Regions from separate parts of the Cobetia sp. 2AS genome, predicted to be linked through region 3. Evidence: predicted binding sites of a transcription regulator. Region 3 holds the regulator's gene; each other region holds the start of a gene.
What was found. Region 3 encodes FNR, which switches genes on or off when oxygen is low (the NO sensors DNR and NnrR bind a similar motif). Its sites were predicted from a motif close to TTGATNTANATCAA; they were not measured.
Positions count from the first base shown of each region.

Region 1: adhP (alcohol dehydrogenase AdhP) is a predicted target of FNR. The motif match lies at 2,024-2,037, and genes of this name have one in related genera.
Region 2: QD356_RS02655 (OmpW family outer membrane protein) is a predicted target of FNR. The motif match lies at 2,237-2,250, and genes of this name have one in related genera.

Region 1 covers NZ_JARWKQ010000003.1:366,145-370,874, forward strand. Annotated here, with positions in the region: gene QD356_RS11390 (aldehyde dehydrogenase family protein) at 406-1,926, shown strand; gene adhP (alcohol dehydrogenase AdhP) at 2,257-3,285, shown strand; gene QD356_RS11400 (pyridoxamine 5'-phosphate oxidase family protein) at 3,460-3,951, opposite strand; gene QD356_RS11405 (CreA family protein) at 4,143-4,634, opposite strand.
Region 2 covers NZ_JARWKQ010000001.1:616,310-621,039, forward strand. Annotated here, with positions in the region: gene QD356_RS02645 (PLP-dependent aminotransferase family protein) at 1-64, opposite strand, end outside; gene QD356_RS02650 (DMT family transporter) at 220-1,212, shown strand; gene QD356_RS02655 (OmpW family outer membrane protein) at 1,365-1,985, opposite strand; gene QD356_RS02660 (OmpW family outer membrane protein) at 2,467-3,060, opposite strand; gene QD356_RS02665 (lipopolysaccharide kinase InaA family protein) at 3,421-4,284, opposite strand.
Region 3 covers NZ_JARWKQ010000003.1:120,120-124,849, forward strand. Annotated here, with positions in the region: gene QD356_RS10390 (fatty acid cis/trans isomerase) at 1-1,351, shown strand, start outside; gene fnr (fumarate/nitrate reduction transcriptional regulator Fnr) at 1,568-2,317, opposite strand; gene QD356_RS10400 (hypothetical protein) at 2,607-2,885, opposite strand; gene QD356_RS10405 (cbb3-type cytochrome c oxidase subunit II) at 2,911-3,528, opposite strand; gene QD356_RS10410 (cbb3-type cytochrome c oxidase subunit I) at 3,525-4,730, opposite strand, start outside.

The sequences.
Region 1 (4,730 bases), 250 kb from region 3:
TGGCCGGTGGCGGGCGATATCCTGAGCATAACGTCATGGCGTGGTGTCGTGCCTTGCGGCCTTCGCGGTATGGCGGCGTTCGTTTCTCCTTCCTTTTCTCCTCCCAAGGGATGAGACGGTCTCCGCCCATGGGGGCATGTCGCGATTGGCGTCGGTGGTCAAGACTGTGAGAGTCGCCTGATCAAGTACCTCTTGATGGATCGGGCAGCGGGTCAGCGCCAACGGGGCCACTGCAGAAGGGCCAACACAGGCGTTTCGCTGACACGACAACGACTTCTCAGCAGCGACAACGACTTCTCAGCAACGATAACGACTTTTCAGTAACGACAACGACTTCGCAGCAACGACAACAACAGGCCGTCGATCACGAGCGCCACTCGTGAATCCGGCCAACAGGAGTTCGCCATGATCTACGCCTCCCCGGGCAGCGCCGATGCGCTGGTCACGTTCAAGGATATCTACGGCAACTATATCGGCGGTCGCTTCGTCGAGCCGGTGAAGGGTGAGTACTTCGACAATGTCAGCCCGGTGACGGGCGAGGCCTTCTGCCGTATCCCGCGTTCGAGTGCGGTGGATATCGACCTCGCGCTGGACGCCGCCCACAAGGCAGCCGCTGCCTGGGGCAAGACCTCGGTGCAGGAGCGCTCCAACATCCTGCTCAAGATCGCGGATCGCATCGAGCAGAACCTCGAGATGCTGGCCGTCGCCGAGACCTGGGACAACGGCAAGGCGGTGCGCGAGACGCTGAACGCCGATATTCCGCTGGCGGCGGACCACTTCCGTTACTTCGCCGGTTGCCTGCGCTCCCAGGAAGGCACCGCAGCGGATATCGACGCCAATACCGTCTCCTATCACTTCCATGAGCCGCTGGGCGTGGTCGGGCAGATCATCCCGTGGAACTTCCCGATCCTGATGGCGGCCTGGAAGCTCGGCCCGGCGCTGGCGGCCGGCAACTGCGTGGTGCTCAAGCCGGCGGAACAGACCCCGGCCTCGATTCTGGTGCTCGCGGAGCTGGTCGGCGATCTGCTGCCGGCGGGCGTGCTCAATATCGTCAACGGCTACGGGGCCGAGGCCGGTCAGGCGCTGGCCACCAGCAAGCGCATCGCCAAGATCGCCTTCACCGGCTCCACTCCCGTGGGCTCGCACATTCTCAAGTGCGCGGCCGATAGCATCATCCCCTCCACGGTGGAGCTGGGCGGCAAGTCACCCAACATCTACTTCGCCGACATCATGAATGCCGAACCCGAGTTCATCGACAAGGCCGCCGAAGGCTTGGTGCTGGCGTTCTTCAATCAGGGCGAGGTGTGCACCTGCCCGTCACGCGCCCTGATCCAGGAAAGCATCTACGACGACTTCATGGCCCGGGTGATGGAGCGCGTGAAGACCATCAAGCGCGGCAACCCGCTGGACACCGACGTGCAGGTCGGCGCCCAGGCTTCCCGCGAGCAGTTCGACAAGATCATGTCCTACATGGATGTCGCCCGTGAGGAAGGCGCCGAGGTGCTCACCGGCGGCAGCAGCGAGCAGCTGGAGAACGAGCTGGCCAACGGCTATTACATCCAGCCGACCCTGCTCAAGGGCAACAACTCCATGCGTGTCTTCCAGGAAGAGATCTTCGGGCCGGTGGTGGCCGTCACCACCTTCCGTGACGAGGCCGAGGCACTGGCCATCGCCAATGACACCGAATTCGGTCTCGGCGCCGGCGTCTGGAGCCGCGACATGAACGTCGCCTTCCGCATGGGGCGCGGCATCCAGGCCGGTCGCGTGTGGACCAACTGCTACCACCAGTATCCCGCCCATGCCGCCTTCGGTGGCTACAAGAAATCCGGTGTCGGTCGCGAGACCCACAAGATGGCACTGGAGCACTACCAGCAGACCAAGAACCTGCTGGTCAGCTACGACATCAATCCGCTCGGCTTCTTCTAGGCCTGGCTGGCAGCGTCACCGCGACCGGTGGCGCTGCACGCCTCCCGCGATTCTTGCTTGAGAAAATGACATCGATGCCCGCGCCAGATCCGATTGCTTGATCTGGCGCAGGGCAGGGAGCGCTGCGTCTGGTTTCAATGGAGAGGCAAGCTTGGCGCAGGCTCGGGCGCTGGAAAAACGCTGGAAAAACGCTGGCATGGGCGCTGGCGCATGCAGGCGCAAGCCCACACTCTCTGGCGCAACTCTCCGCCGCAACTCTGCAGGTTCGTCTGTCTTGAATGTCCGTCTTTCTTGAATGTTCGTCAGTCTTCAATGGATGAGGAGTACGTCATGGATAGCAGCATGAAAGCCGCCGTGGTACGTGAATTCGGTGCACCGCTGGTGATCGAGGAGGTCGCGGTACCGCGCCCGGGACGTGGCGAGATTCTGGTCGAGGTCGCCGCCTCCGGGGTCTGTCATACCGACCTGCACGCCGCGCATGGCGACTGGCCGGTGAAACCCAATCCGCCGTTCATTCCCGGCCATGAAGGCGTCGGCATCATCGCCGCGGTGGGCGAGGGCGTCACCCACGTCAAGGAAGGCGACCGTGTCGGGGTGCCCTGGCTCTACTCGGCCTGCGGCCACTGCGAGCATTGCCTGGGCGGCTGGGAGACGCTGTGCGAGAGCCAGCAGAATACCGGCTACTCGGTGAATGGCGGCTTTGCCCAGTTCACGCTGGCGGACGCAGGCTACGTCGGCCGCCTGCCGGACAGCGTGGGCTTCGTGGAGATCGCGCCGGTGCTGTGCGCCGGGGTCACGGTCTACAAGGGGCTCAAGATGACCGACACCCGCCCCGGCCAGTGGGTGGTGATCTCGGGCATCGGCGGGCTGGGACACATGGCGGTGCAGTATGCGCGTGCCATGGGCCTGAACGTGGCGGCGGTGGATGTGGATGATGCCAAGCTGGAACTGGCCCGCCGTCTGGGCGCGACCGTGACCGTCAATGCCATGAAGGAAGACCCGGCGAGCGTCATCAAGCGCGAGATCGGCGGCGCGCATGGGGCGCTGGTGACGGCGGTATCGCCCAAGGCCTTCGATCAGGCCCAGAACATGCTGCGCCGTGGCGGCACCCTGGTGCTCAACGGCCTGCCGCCGGGCGACTTCCCGCTGCCGATCTTCTCCACCGTGCTCAATGGCATCACGGTGCGTGGCTCCATCGTCGGCACGCGTCAGGACCTGCAGGAGGCGCTGGACTTCGCCGCGGAAGGCAAGGTCGCTGCCACCGTGCAGACCGGCAGGCTCGAGGACATCAACGACATCTTCGGACGCATGATCGACGGCAAGATCGAGGGGCGCATCGTGCTCGACATGAAGGCCTGAGCCGTTCGCTGACCTGAATCCTCACCACCGATGACAAGCCTGCTGGAAACGGCAGGCTGCCAGACACGACAACGCCAGCCCGTGGGCTGGCGTTGTCGTGTCTGGCATGGCCGTGCGCGTTGACTCTCACGCGGGCACTGCAAAGAGCTCTCTCTGACGAGCTCGGGCTTCTGCTTACACCGTGCCGAATTTCTCGTTCTCGCCCATGTCCGGGGTGTGGTCCTTGTCGAGGTTGGCGCGCGCCACCTCGTAGAGCTGATAGGCCTTGCTCTCCTTGGCCTTCCAGTGCTCGCCGGATTGCACCGAGATCTCCAGCAGGGTGACGTCGGGGTCATCCTTGCCTTCCGGGAACCAGGCGGCCACGAACGGATTCCAGAACTTGTCGATCAGGCCCTGATCGCGGTGCAGGTTGGCATGACCGCTCAGCGACACGTAGACGCCATCATCCTGATCGGAAAAGCTCAGGCAGACCTCGCTGTCCTTCCTGGCCTCGAACACCTTCTCGGCGCTGGCGCGGGTGAAGAACCACAGGGTGCCGTCGTAGTCATCCTGCACCAGATGCATCGGGCGGGCGTGGGGCATGCCATCGCCTTGCGTCACCAACATGCCGACCTTCACATCCTTGATCAGCTTCCAGATCTTCTGCTTGTGCTCCGGGCTCGACATCGTGTGTCACTCCTTTGCGTCATGCGAATGAAAATCCGGCTGGCTAGCCGTTGCACAAGACCTTGGAGCGACAGCCCACAACTTCAAGGGATGATGGTGAAGCTTTCGCTTGATGAGTCAGGGCTTGTTGAGTCAGGGCTTTATGGATCAGAGCTTGATGAGTCGGCGCTTGATTCAGGCACCGAGGCGACTCACTGCGCTGCCGGTGCCTGCCAGGCGTCGCTGCCCCACAGCGGCACGCTGCTCAGTGCATGCTTGAAGCTGCCACTGGTTTCCTTGGTGCTGTAGGCGATATAGAGCAGGCTCTGGGAGTCGCGATCCAGAATGCGACGAATCTTGAGGCTCTTGAGCAGCACGCTCTTGGACTTGCGATAGACCTCCTCGCCACTCTTGGAGGTGTCGATGTCGGCGATCATCTCCGCCGTGATCGGGCCAGTCTGGCGGCAGGCGATGCTCATGTCGGAGGGATCGGAGAAGTCGAGGTCCGCCTCGATGTTGCTCAGGTGACAGGTCACGCCCGGCACCTTGGGGTCGATCAGGCTCTCGATCTTGATGTCCTTGGTGGTGAACAGGCCCAGCGAGACATCCCCGACCTCGTTGTCATCACAGCCGGCCAGCAGCAGGCCTGAGGCGATCACACCCAGCAGGGCAGCACGAGGGGAAAGGCGGCGCAGTCGCGTCATGGGGGCATCCTTGAGTCAGTGGTGTCAGGCGATGATAGCGTGTCAGACCCGCGGTGGGCGTCAACCATTGCCCTGGCCTCAATGCTTGCCGCGGCC
Region 2 (4,730 bases), on a different contig from region 3:
AGCTGATGGCATCGCCGGCAAGCGAAGGGCGGCTGGCGGACGAAGCGTGCTCGGCGGATGACATGCCTGTCTGTACCCCTTGAATTGGTGATTATCTGTATCTTGTGCCCCCTTGAGGGTTCGCGGCAAGCTGAAGGCTCATGTCGTGGTCCCGTCGGTGCATATCCTGCACCTGCCCCGGGCCGACCGCTTGTCATTTCTCTCGCTGGAGTCTGCGTGATGTGGATGCCACTTTGCTTCGTGTTTCTGTTCGCCAGCGGCTTCATCGCCGCACGCTTCGGTACCCTGGACGCTGAACCCTTCACCTTGCTGCTGGTGCGCAGCCTGCTGGTGCTGCCGGTGCTGGGGTTGATTCTGTGGCTGCGCCGCAAGCCGCGTCAGTGGGGGCGGCGCAACGACCGTCTGGCGCAGATGGGCATCGGCATGCTGTTGCATGGCGCCTATCTGGGTGGCGTGTTCGCGGCGGTCAAGGCGGGGCTGCCGGCGGGCCTGACGGCGCTGCTGGTCAGCCTGCATCCCCTGGTGACGGTGGCCTTGTCACTGCCGTTGTTCGGCGTGCGGCTGGGGGCCAAGCAGTGGGCGGGGCTTGGCTGTGGCGCCATCGGCGTCAGCCTGGTGCTGGGGGCAGGGCTTGCCAAGGACGGCGCGGGCACCCTGGAGTGGCCGCTGATCGGGCTCGTCTGGTGTCTGGTGGCGCTGATCGGCGTGTCCAGCTCGACGCTGTGGCAGAAGCGGGTCTCCGGGCGCATGGGGCTGGTCGAGGGGCTGATGTTCCAGTATCTCGGTGCGGGCGCGGTGTTCGTCGTCGCCGCGACCAGTGTCGGCAGCTTTGCCTTTGACCCCACGCCGCGTCTGCTGCTGACCATGGCCTGGCTGGTGATCGCCATCTCGGTCGGCGCCATCTGGCTGCTGATGCTGATGCTGGAGCGTGGCGAGGCCCACCAGGTTGCGCGCACCTTCTTCCTGGTACCGCCGTGTGCCGCGCTGATGGCATGGTGGCTGTTCGATGAACAGTGGACCGCGCTGATGGTGGCGGGCGCGGCACTGGTGGTGCTGGGGCTGGTGCTGGACCGCCCGCGTCCGGGCAAGGTGAGCAAGGCGCCGGTCGACGAGGCCACGCCGCCTTCGCCCTCAACTCTCTCAGCCTCATCGACTGCAACAACTTCCAATGCTTCGGCAACGACGAACAGTGGGCAAGCCGCCCCGCGCTGAGGCGTGCCGAGCGCACAACTCACAACGCACAACGCACAACGCACCAAGTACAAAGCACAACGCCCCGCCGGCCCGAGATGGGCTGGCGGGGCGTTGTCGTCTCTGGCCAGTCAGATGCGCTTGATCAGCAACGCTAGCCAGGAAGTGGCTGATCAGAAGCGATAGCTGATCCCGGCCATGGTCACGATGGGGTCGATCTCGACCTTGTCGTTGACGCTGCCCGCCACGGTGACATCGGAATCGATATCCAGATACCAGGCGGCGACGTTGGCCGCCCAGTGCTCGTTGATCACCAGATCGACGCCGATCTGTGCGGCCGCGCCCCAGCTGTCATCCATCTCGAGCTTGGTGCCATCGTCGAGGGTTTCATCGGAGAAGTGGGTGTAGTTGACGCCTGCACCGATGTACGGCTGGATGCGCGATTCACGTCCGCCAAGCGGGTAGTACTGCAGTGTCAGGGTCGGCGGCAGGTGATCGACGGAACCGGCTTTCTGGCCATTGAGCGAGATGTCGTGGTCGAAATCCTGCGCCGCCAGCAGTTCGATACCGAAGGTGTCGGTGAAGCGATAGCCGAGAGTGAAGGCAAAGGCGCTGTCATCATCGACATCCACATCGGCACCGATGGCATCGATGCGACCGTTGTCACTCTTCGGCGAGACCTTGGCGACACCCGCTCGCGTCCAGAACTGCCCGGCGCCGTAGTTGAGAGAGCTGAGAGAGCTGAGAGAGTTGAGAGAGCTGTGAGAGCCGCCATTCAGCGAGTCGGCGGCCATGGCCGGTGCGGCGCCGAGAGTCGCGAGGCTGGTGAGGCCTGCCAGTGCCAGAAGCTGCCACGGGCGTGCTGCAGAGCGCGGGCTACGCGAAGTCAGGTGCGCGGGGAGGGAGGCTGAGCGAGTGACGACGTCGGACATGATGGCTCCTGAAGGATGGCGGGAAACAATGCCCTCATTCTAGGTAGCCGAATTTCGAGAAATTTGATCTGGGGCAAGAGTTTACGGGCGTTCTTGCTCGGTCAGGGACGTGGTTGATCCAGGTCAATTTCTGCGCCACGTCGCTCAAGATCCGCCGTGTAGCCGTTGGCTGCCCACAACGAAAACGCCGCAGACCCGAAGGTCTGCGGCGTTTGTGTGTGATGCCCATCTGGCGCCTGGACGGCTCGGCGTTGCCGAGCTCCATCGCTGGCGTTTTCATGACGCGGCATCACACGGCTTGCCAGGTACTCGCTGGAGGCATGTTCACGCCTCGCGCAAGGACTTAGAAGCGGTAGGTGACACCGGCACCGACAGTGACCGGGTCCAGCTCGGTGTCGTTCACGTCCTGACCGGCGATCTTGGTATCGGCCTTGACGTCGGCGTAACGAGCGAAGCCGTTGACGGCCCAGGCTTCGGTGATCTTGAGGTCCACACCCAGCTCGGCAGCGGCGCCGTAGCTGTCGTCGATGTCCATGCTCTGGCCACCGGCAGACTCACCGGAGAAGTGGGTGTAGTTCAGGCCGACACCAGCGTACGGCTGGACGCGGGCTTCAGTACCGCCCAGCGGGTAGTACTGCAGCATCAGGTTGATCGGCATCTGATCGAAACCACCGGCGCTGTTTTCCCAGTCAGTGCTGAATTCTTCAGTGGACTGCAGGGCGATGGCCAGGTTGTCGTGGAACATGTAGCCCACGGAACCGGCGAAGCCAGACTCATCCTTGGCGATCAGACCGTTGCCGTTGTTGCTCTTGCCGTCGACCTTGGCAACGCCACCGCGCAGGAAGATGTCACCCTTGCCATAGGCCATGGCGGATTGTGCGCCCATTGCCATGGTGCCGGCGATAACAGTAGCGGTCAGGATCTTGATAGCTTTCATGTGTAGTTCTCCTTGAAGCTTGGCTTCGTGAGCTGCCTGTCAGCAGTGCCTCGCTACCCTACGGCTTGGGCCGTGTGCTCTGCGTGGCTGCGTCGATCAGGGGACGCTGCGAACTATAAAAAACAGCGTTCTGTTTAGCAAGCATTTTTTTAGAACGTTGTTTGAAAACTTATTAGGCGTCCTGTTAGCGGATGTTACCGATTATTTCAGGGAAGTTTAATGTCTCACGAGTGAGACTTGTGCTGACGCATTCGAGCGACATCCTCATTCATCCTCGCGCAAGGTGACCAAGACCTTGGTCGCATGCCGTGCGCGAGGTTAGTGCTCACTACGCCAAAGTCGTCACCGGGCTCTGCAGGCTCAGCGACGCTTGCGTGCGGCGCGTGCTTCCAGCTCTTTCAGCCACTGACTGACCTCGGCGCTCTGCGCATCCGCATCGCGATAGACGGCAAGAAATTGTCGCCATTCATCGTGCTGCCAGCCCTTCAGGCGGCGCCACAGCACGTAGAGATCGCGCAGACACTCGTGGCGGCGCAGCACGAAGCGGCGCGTCTTCTCGAGGTCGATGATGACGGCGTCCATCTGCCAGGTGCTGTCCGGCGACTCACTCGGCGGGCGACTCAGGAAGAGGTGCTTGGGGAACAGGCAGCCATGCATCAGGCCAGCCTGATGAATCTCGCGAACGAGGCGGGCGCTGGCGGTGATGACCTGAGAGCGCATGCCCGCGTCGAGCTCTGACCAGCGTTCATGCCAGTGGTCCAGGTCATCGCGCCCGGCGAGATCGAAGGTGATCAGGATGGCGCGCCATTCCCGGCCTGCGCGCCGCTCGCCGTACCAGCCGGCGTCCACTGCCGGTATTCCCAGCGCGTGATAGTGGCGGATGGCACGCCATTCGCGAGAGAAGGTCGGTTCGCCCAGCGGGCGCGCCAGGCTGCGGCCCAGGTGGTTGGTCTGGCGCTTGAGATAGAGGCGATGGCTATTGCCGTCTTCATCCTCGAGCGTCAGCAGCGAAACCGTCGAGACGCCGCCGCGTTCACGATTCGGCGCGTCGACGTCGTGGGCTGCCACTTGCCACAGGGCATCGAAGCTATTGAGGTCGTGCTGCTCCAGCAGGCGGGCGAGGCCGGCTTCGCAGTAATCGCCGTGGCCGCGCGGCGCCGTGGCGCTGGGGCTGGTGGTGGCGGTGTGACCAGCAGAGGGATGAATGGGGGAGCGATGCGTCATGTCAGGTAGGAATCACGGTCTCGGGTGATAGGCGGTAAGCGTTCACTGGCAATCCTTGTCGGTGAGCGCTGCGATGACTGGCCATGATAGTTAGCCTGCTGGGGAAGTGACAGGCCTGCGGCACAAAACTCTCGTTCCCAGCGCGTCAATGGCGCGGGGCCGTGATGGCTTGCTGCGCGGCGCCTGGCGGCGCTTGGGTGCGCCAGTCGGTCGCAGCGTGGTGCAACGTCGCAGTGTGGTCGATGGTCGCAGCGCGCGCAGGGGTGCGCAGAGTCAGCGTTGAGATGGCGCCAGGCCAGCGAGCCCCATCGCTCCAGCATCCATGCGGCTTGCAGCGGAGTTGTCCAGTGACAACAGGCACTTGGCGGAGGTGGCGGGTGCGACATTCGCCCGGTGAGTGCGACAACCTGACATCTGGAGACTGGCGCGGGAGGGTAGACAATGCC
Region 3 (4,730 bases):
GACGGCCTCGAATCCTTTCCTGACCTTCGAGGCCATTCCGGCCGAGTCACGCTATCGCTTCATGCTGGATGAGTCGCAGAACACCATCATGGGCTTCATCAAGGGGCCGGTCTGTCGCGGGCAGGTCGCGGTGGATGTGATCAATGATCACTTCTGGGTCGGCTTCACTGACCCGAAGATGTTCAGTCACCCGGAAGTGGAACGCACCCTGGCCGAGGAAGGGAAGAATCTCAGCCTGCCCGCCGAGCAGAGCAGCAATGCGTTGCCGATCAGCTCCTGGGTCAAGTTCGAGAGCAAACAGACCGCCTATCTCAAGGCCAAGCAGCGCCTGATGTCCCAGGCCTATCTCGATGGCGATCTGCGCCTGGATGAGCGAGTGCTGTGGGACGGCAGCGGCTGGGCCGAGGGCCCCGGCCAGGGTCGCAACCCCAACGCGGCCCTGACCATCTATCGTCACTTCGACAATGCGGCGGTGATGAAGGGGCTGGTCGGTGGCGTGCCCAAGACGGGCTGGATTATCGATTACCCGATGCTGGAGCGCATCCACTATCTGCTGGTCGCCGGCTTCGATGTCTATGGCAACCTCGGCCATCAGCTGGTCACCCGTCTGTACATGGACTTCCTGCGCATGGAAGGCGAGAACAACCTGCTGGTGCTGTTGCCGGCAGGCGAGCGCCAGGCGGTGCATGACAGCTGGTATCGCGATGTCAGCCCCGGGCTTGTCGAGCTGCTGTTCAAGAAGCCGCCGCAGTTCGATGCGCCCAGTGGCATCGTCTGGACGCCGCAGGAGCTGTCATCGCCGAACCAGGCTCGCCTTGGGTTGATGCGGCGCATGCAGGAGCGCCTCGCGCCGGAACTCGGCCATGAGCGCAGCCTGAGCAATGTCGAGGACGAGCACGTGCGACATGAGCTGCAGGCCCTCGCTGCGGTGCAGGGAGTCTCGGCCAGCCTGATGCCGGAGGTGACGATCGTCGCGCTGGAGGATGGCACTGATGACTCGCCGCGCCTTTACAGCGTGCTGCGCAATTCCGCCCACGCCAACATCACCAGCCTGTTCGATGAGGAGAAAAATCGCCGTCCTGAGGAAGACACTCTCGATGTCTTGCGTGGCGTGGCGGGCGATTACCCGAATGCCTTCTGGCGTCTGACGCCTGACACCCTGACGGGGCTGGCAGAGCGGGTGGCGGCACTCGAGACCGAAGAGGACTATCGCGCCCTGCAGGCCGATATCGGGGTGCGCCGGACTGATCCGCGCTTCTGGGAGTTCTCCGACAGCGTGCTGCGCACCAACTATGCTGATCGCCCTGTCGAAGCGGGCATGCTGGACTATAACCGCCTCGAGAACCGCTGATCGCCAGCGAAGGCCGAGACAAGGCCTATTGTCATGACTGTCTGGGCTGCCAGGACTGTCAGGGTTGTCAGGACGACTGACGACTGGCCTGACAGAAAGAAGAAGCCCGCCACGCAAATTGCGTGGCGGGCTTCTGTCTTGTGTGGTGCCGACATGGCGCCCTGGCGGTGGATCAGCGCAGTGTCGCTCAGCGTGATGTGCTGTCAGCAGGCGTCATCAGCGACCGCCCTGACACTCGCCTTCGGCCAGTTCGATCAGGCCATCCAGATGCAGGATATGCACCTCGCGGGCACGAATGTCGACCAGCCCCTGGGTCTGGAAGCGGGTCAGGATACGGCTGATGGTTTCGACGGCCAGCCCCAGATAGTTGCCGATATCGGCGCGTGCCATCGAGAGGCGGAAGCTGTACGGCGAATAGCCACGGCGACGGAAGCGCTGTGACAGGTTGACCAGGAAGCTCGCCAGTCGCTCATCGGCTGTCTTGCGCGACAGCAGCATCATCATGCGGCGGTCTTCGTGCAACTCCTTGCTCAGGCTCTTGAACAGCTGGGTTCTCAGCTCCGGCATCTGCTCCGAGAGCGCATTGAGGCGGTCGAAGGGAATCTCGCAGACGGTGGTGGTCTCCAGCGCCACCGCGGTGCCGGGATAGCAATTGCTGTCGATGGCATCGAGTCCGGCCAGCTCGCTGGGCAGGTAGAAGCCGGTCAGCTGCTCCATGCCGCTGTTTTCATTGGTGATCTGCTTGAGACTGCCGGAGCGCACCGTGAAGACGCAATCGAAGGCATCGCCCTGGGTGAAGAGCACTTCCCCTTTTCTGAGTGGCGCGCGACGGCGGATGATGGCGTCAAACTGGTCGATATCTTCCATGTTCAGTGCCAGTGGCAGGCACAGTGAACTCAGCGAACAGGTCTGGCAGCGGGCTTCATGGGCGCGCAAGCGGTGTGATGCCTGTGCATTGGCCGTCATGGTGACTCTCCTGAGGAATGTCACCGCTACCCCTGGGGCAGGGCAGCGGGAGGGGTCTTTCGGGCGCAACGAACGGTGGGGCGGGGCCTTGTCGCCCGCCGCTACCCTGCTCAGCCGAATTGATTCGAGCGGCCAGAGTCTGAGCGCTCATCGGCTGGCGCAGCGCAATTTCGTGGCGCCATAATATTAGATTTTATTAATTCATTATCCTGCCCAACCCATGGGCGTTGCAAGGTGTGTGAACTTTAGGCCTGGTTGGCCCCGCGTGACCATACCGCGACGACCTGCCTCAGCCAGCTGCGCCGAGCAGCAGGATCAGTGCGGCGGCCAGCGTCGCCAGTGCCAGTATGCCCCAGGCACGTGGCGCTGGTGTGTCAGGCTGACGTACGCCGTTGATGCGATGTTCCTGCATGGGGCCATCGCCTTCGCGCTCGTCGCTGTCAGCGCTTGCAGCGCGCGAAAGACTGCCCAGTGCCAGCATGGCAAACAGCACCAGGCTGCCCAGCGTGAGGGCCAGCACCCAGAGATTCCAGAACAGGGGGAGTCCAGTTGTCTCCAGCAGATTCATGTCGTGTCTCCTGAGCGGTGTCCTGTCATGGGTCGCGGCTGGCGATGTCGCTCGCGGGGGCGGCCTGCTGCAGGTAGGCGAGCAACGCCGTGATTTCGGCAGTGCCACGTACGTCATTGGGGGCGGCGAGAATCTCGTCTTCCGCGTAGGGCACGCCCAGGCCTTGCAGGGCTCGCATGCGTGCCGCGATGCCTTCGCCGCTCAACGCCCGCTTGAACAACCACGGGTAGGCGGGCATCGCTGAGCCCGGCACCTGACTGCGCGGGTCATGCAGGTGCAGGCGCTGCCAGGCATCGTCATGCTGCGCAGACAGCTGGCTCAAATCCGTCCCCCAGCGCTCGACGCCCCACAGCGAGGGACGGTCGTAGTAGCGCGCCCGGGCGATCGTCGCATCGCCGTGGCGCGCCGTATCGCCAGGTAGATCGCGCACCATGCGTGTGTGGCACTGCTGACAGCCCTCGCGTTGGTAGATGCGCTGGCCCTCCAGCGCCAGGGCGCTCAGCGGTTTGAGGTCTTCGGGTGCGCTGGCGAGGCTGGGGTGAGCCCCGAGCGGCACCAGCTGGGCAAGGGCGCCGAGGCTCATGGTGAGCAGGCATAGTGCCGTTATCAGGCCGGCGTGACGTTCGAGCAGGACATGTCTCATGCGTAGTGCCCTCCCGAGGATGTGGCAGGGGGCGTGGTAGAGGTGGACGCAGAGTGCATGGCAGGCTCTGATGATGCCTTGTGCGAGCCGGGGCTCAGGCGCTGGCGCTCGTGAGCGGCTTGGCGTTCGCTCTTTTGATCAGCCAGGGTGCGCGTCACGTTGAGGAGCATCAGCAGCATGCCGAGCGCCCAGCAGGCGAGCCCGCCCAGCGAGATCATCATCGGCATGCGGGCCGCTTCCAGCACCTCGCTCAAGGTGTATAGCGGCCTGCCGTCATCTGCCAGCACATGCCACATGCTGCCTTGAAGCAGCGTGGTCGCCCAGCTGGCGGCAACGCACAGCAGGGTGCCGATGATGGCCAGCAGGGCGTGCGTCTTGAGCAGCGCGAGGGAGCGCATCGGGGGCAGCAGGTGATAGGCCATCACGATGGCGACTGTCGCGACCACCCCCAGGCTTGCTGCCGGCGATAGACTGTTGGTGGCACTGAAGGTCAGGGCGTTGAGTGTCGGCAATGACAGCAGGCTGTACTCAAGTACCGCCAGGGCGAAGCTGACCAGAGCTGCCGCCAGCAGGCAGTTAAGCGGATCCCGGCGCAATGAGTGCCAATCCTCCTTGAGTGTCATCAGGCCATTGAGGCTGAGTGCCAGCCCCGGCGCCAGCAGCAGGAGGCCCATTGCCATGCCCAGCGTCTGGCTCCAGGCCGGCAGGGCGCTCGCGAACAGCAGCGGAGCACCTCCCCATGTCACCAGCAGCACCAGCATCCAGAAGCTGGTGGCGGCCAGCCGATGCGAGTAGAGCGTCAGCTGCGAGCGGCTCGTCACCATGTGATGGAGCAAGGCAATGAGGCCGAATGCGAACATGCCGCCGGGGAGTGGCCCTGCCTGCCAGCGCTGAACCAGTGCCTCGAGGCTGCCCGTGAAGAGCGGTATCGATTCCAGCAGGCCGATCGGCACGCTGAGCGAGATCAACACATGCTGTATCAACACCAGCATCAGGCCGGCGATGAAGTACCAGCAGGCCACCGGCAGGCGGCGCAGCGTGCGCTGTTCCAGCACCGTGAAGAAGACCCACGCCACGGCCAGCCAGACGAGGGTCATCAGGAGATCGACTAGCCAGGGCGCTTCGGCCATGTACTGGCCCGAGGAGTAGCCTGCGACAATCGCCAGTGCGCCGAGCGCGACCACGGCCTGCCAGCCGAGGAA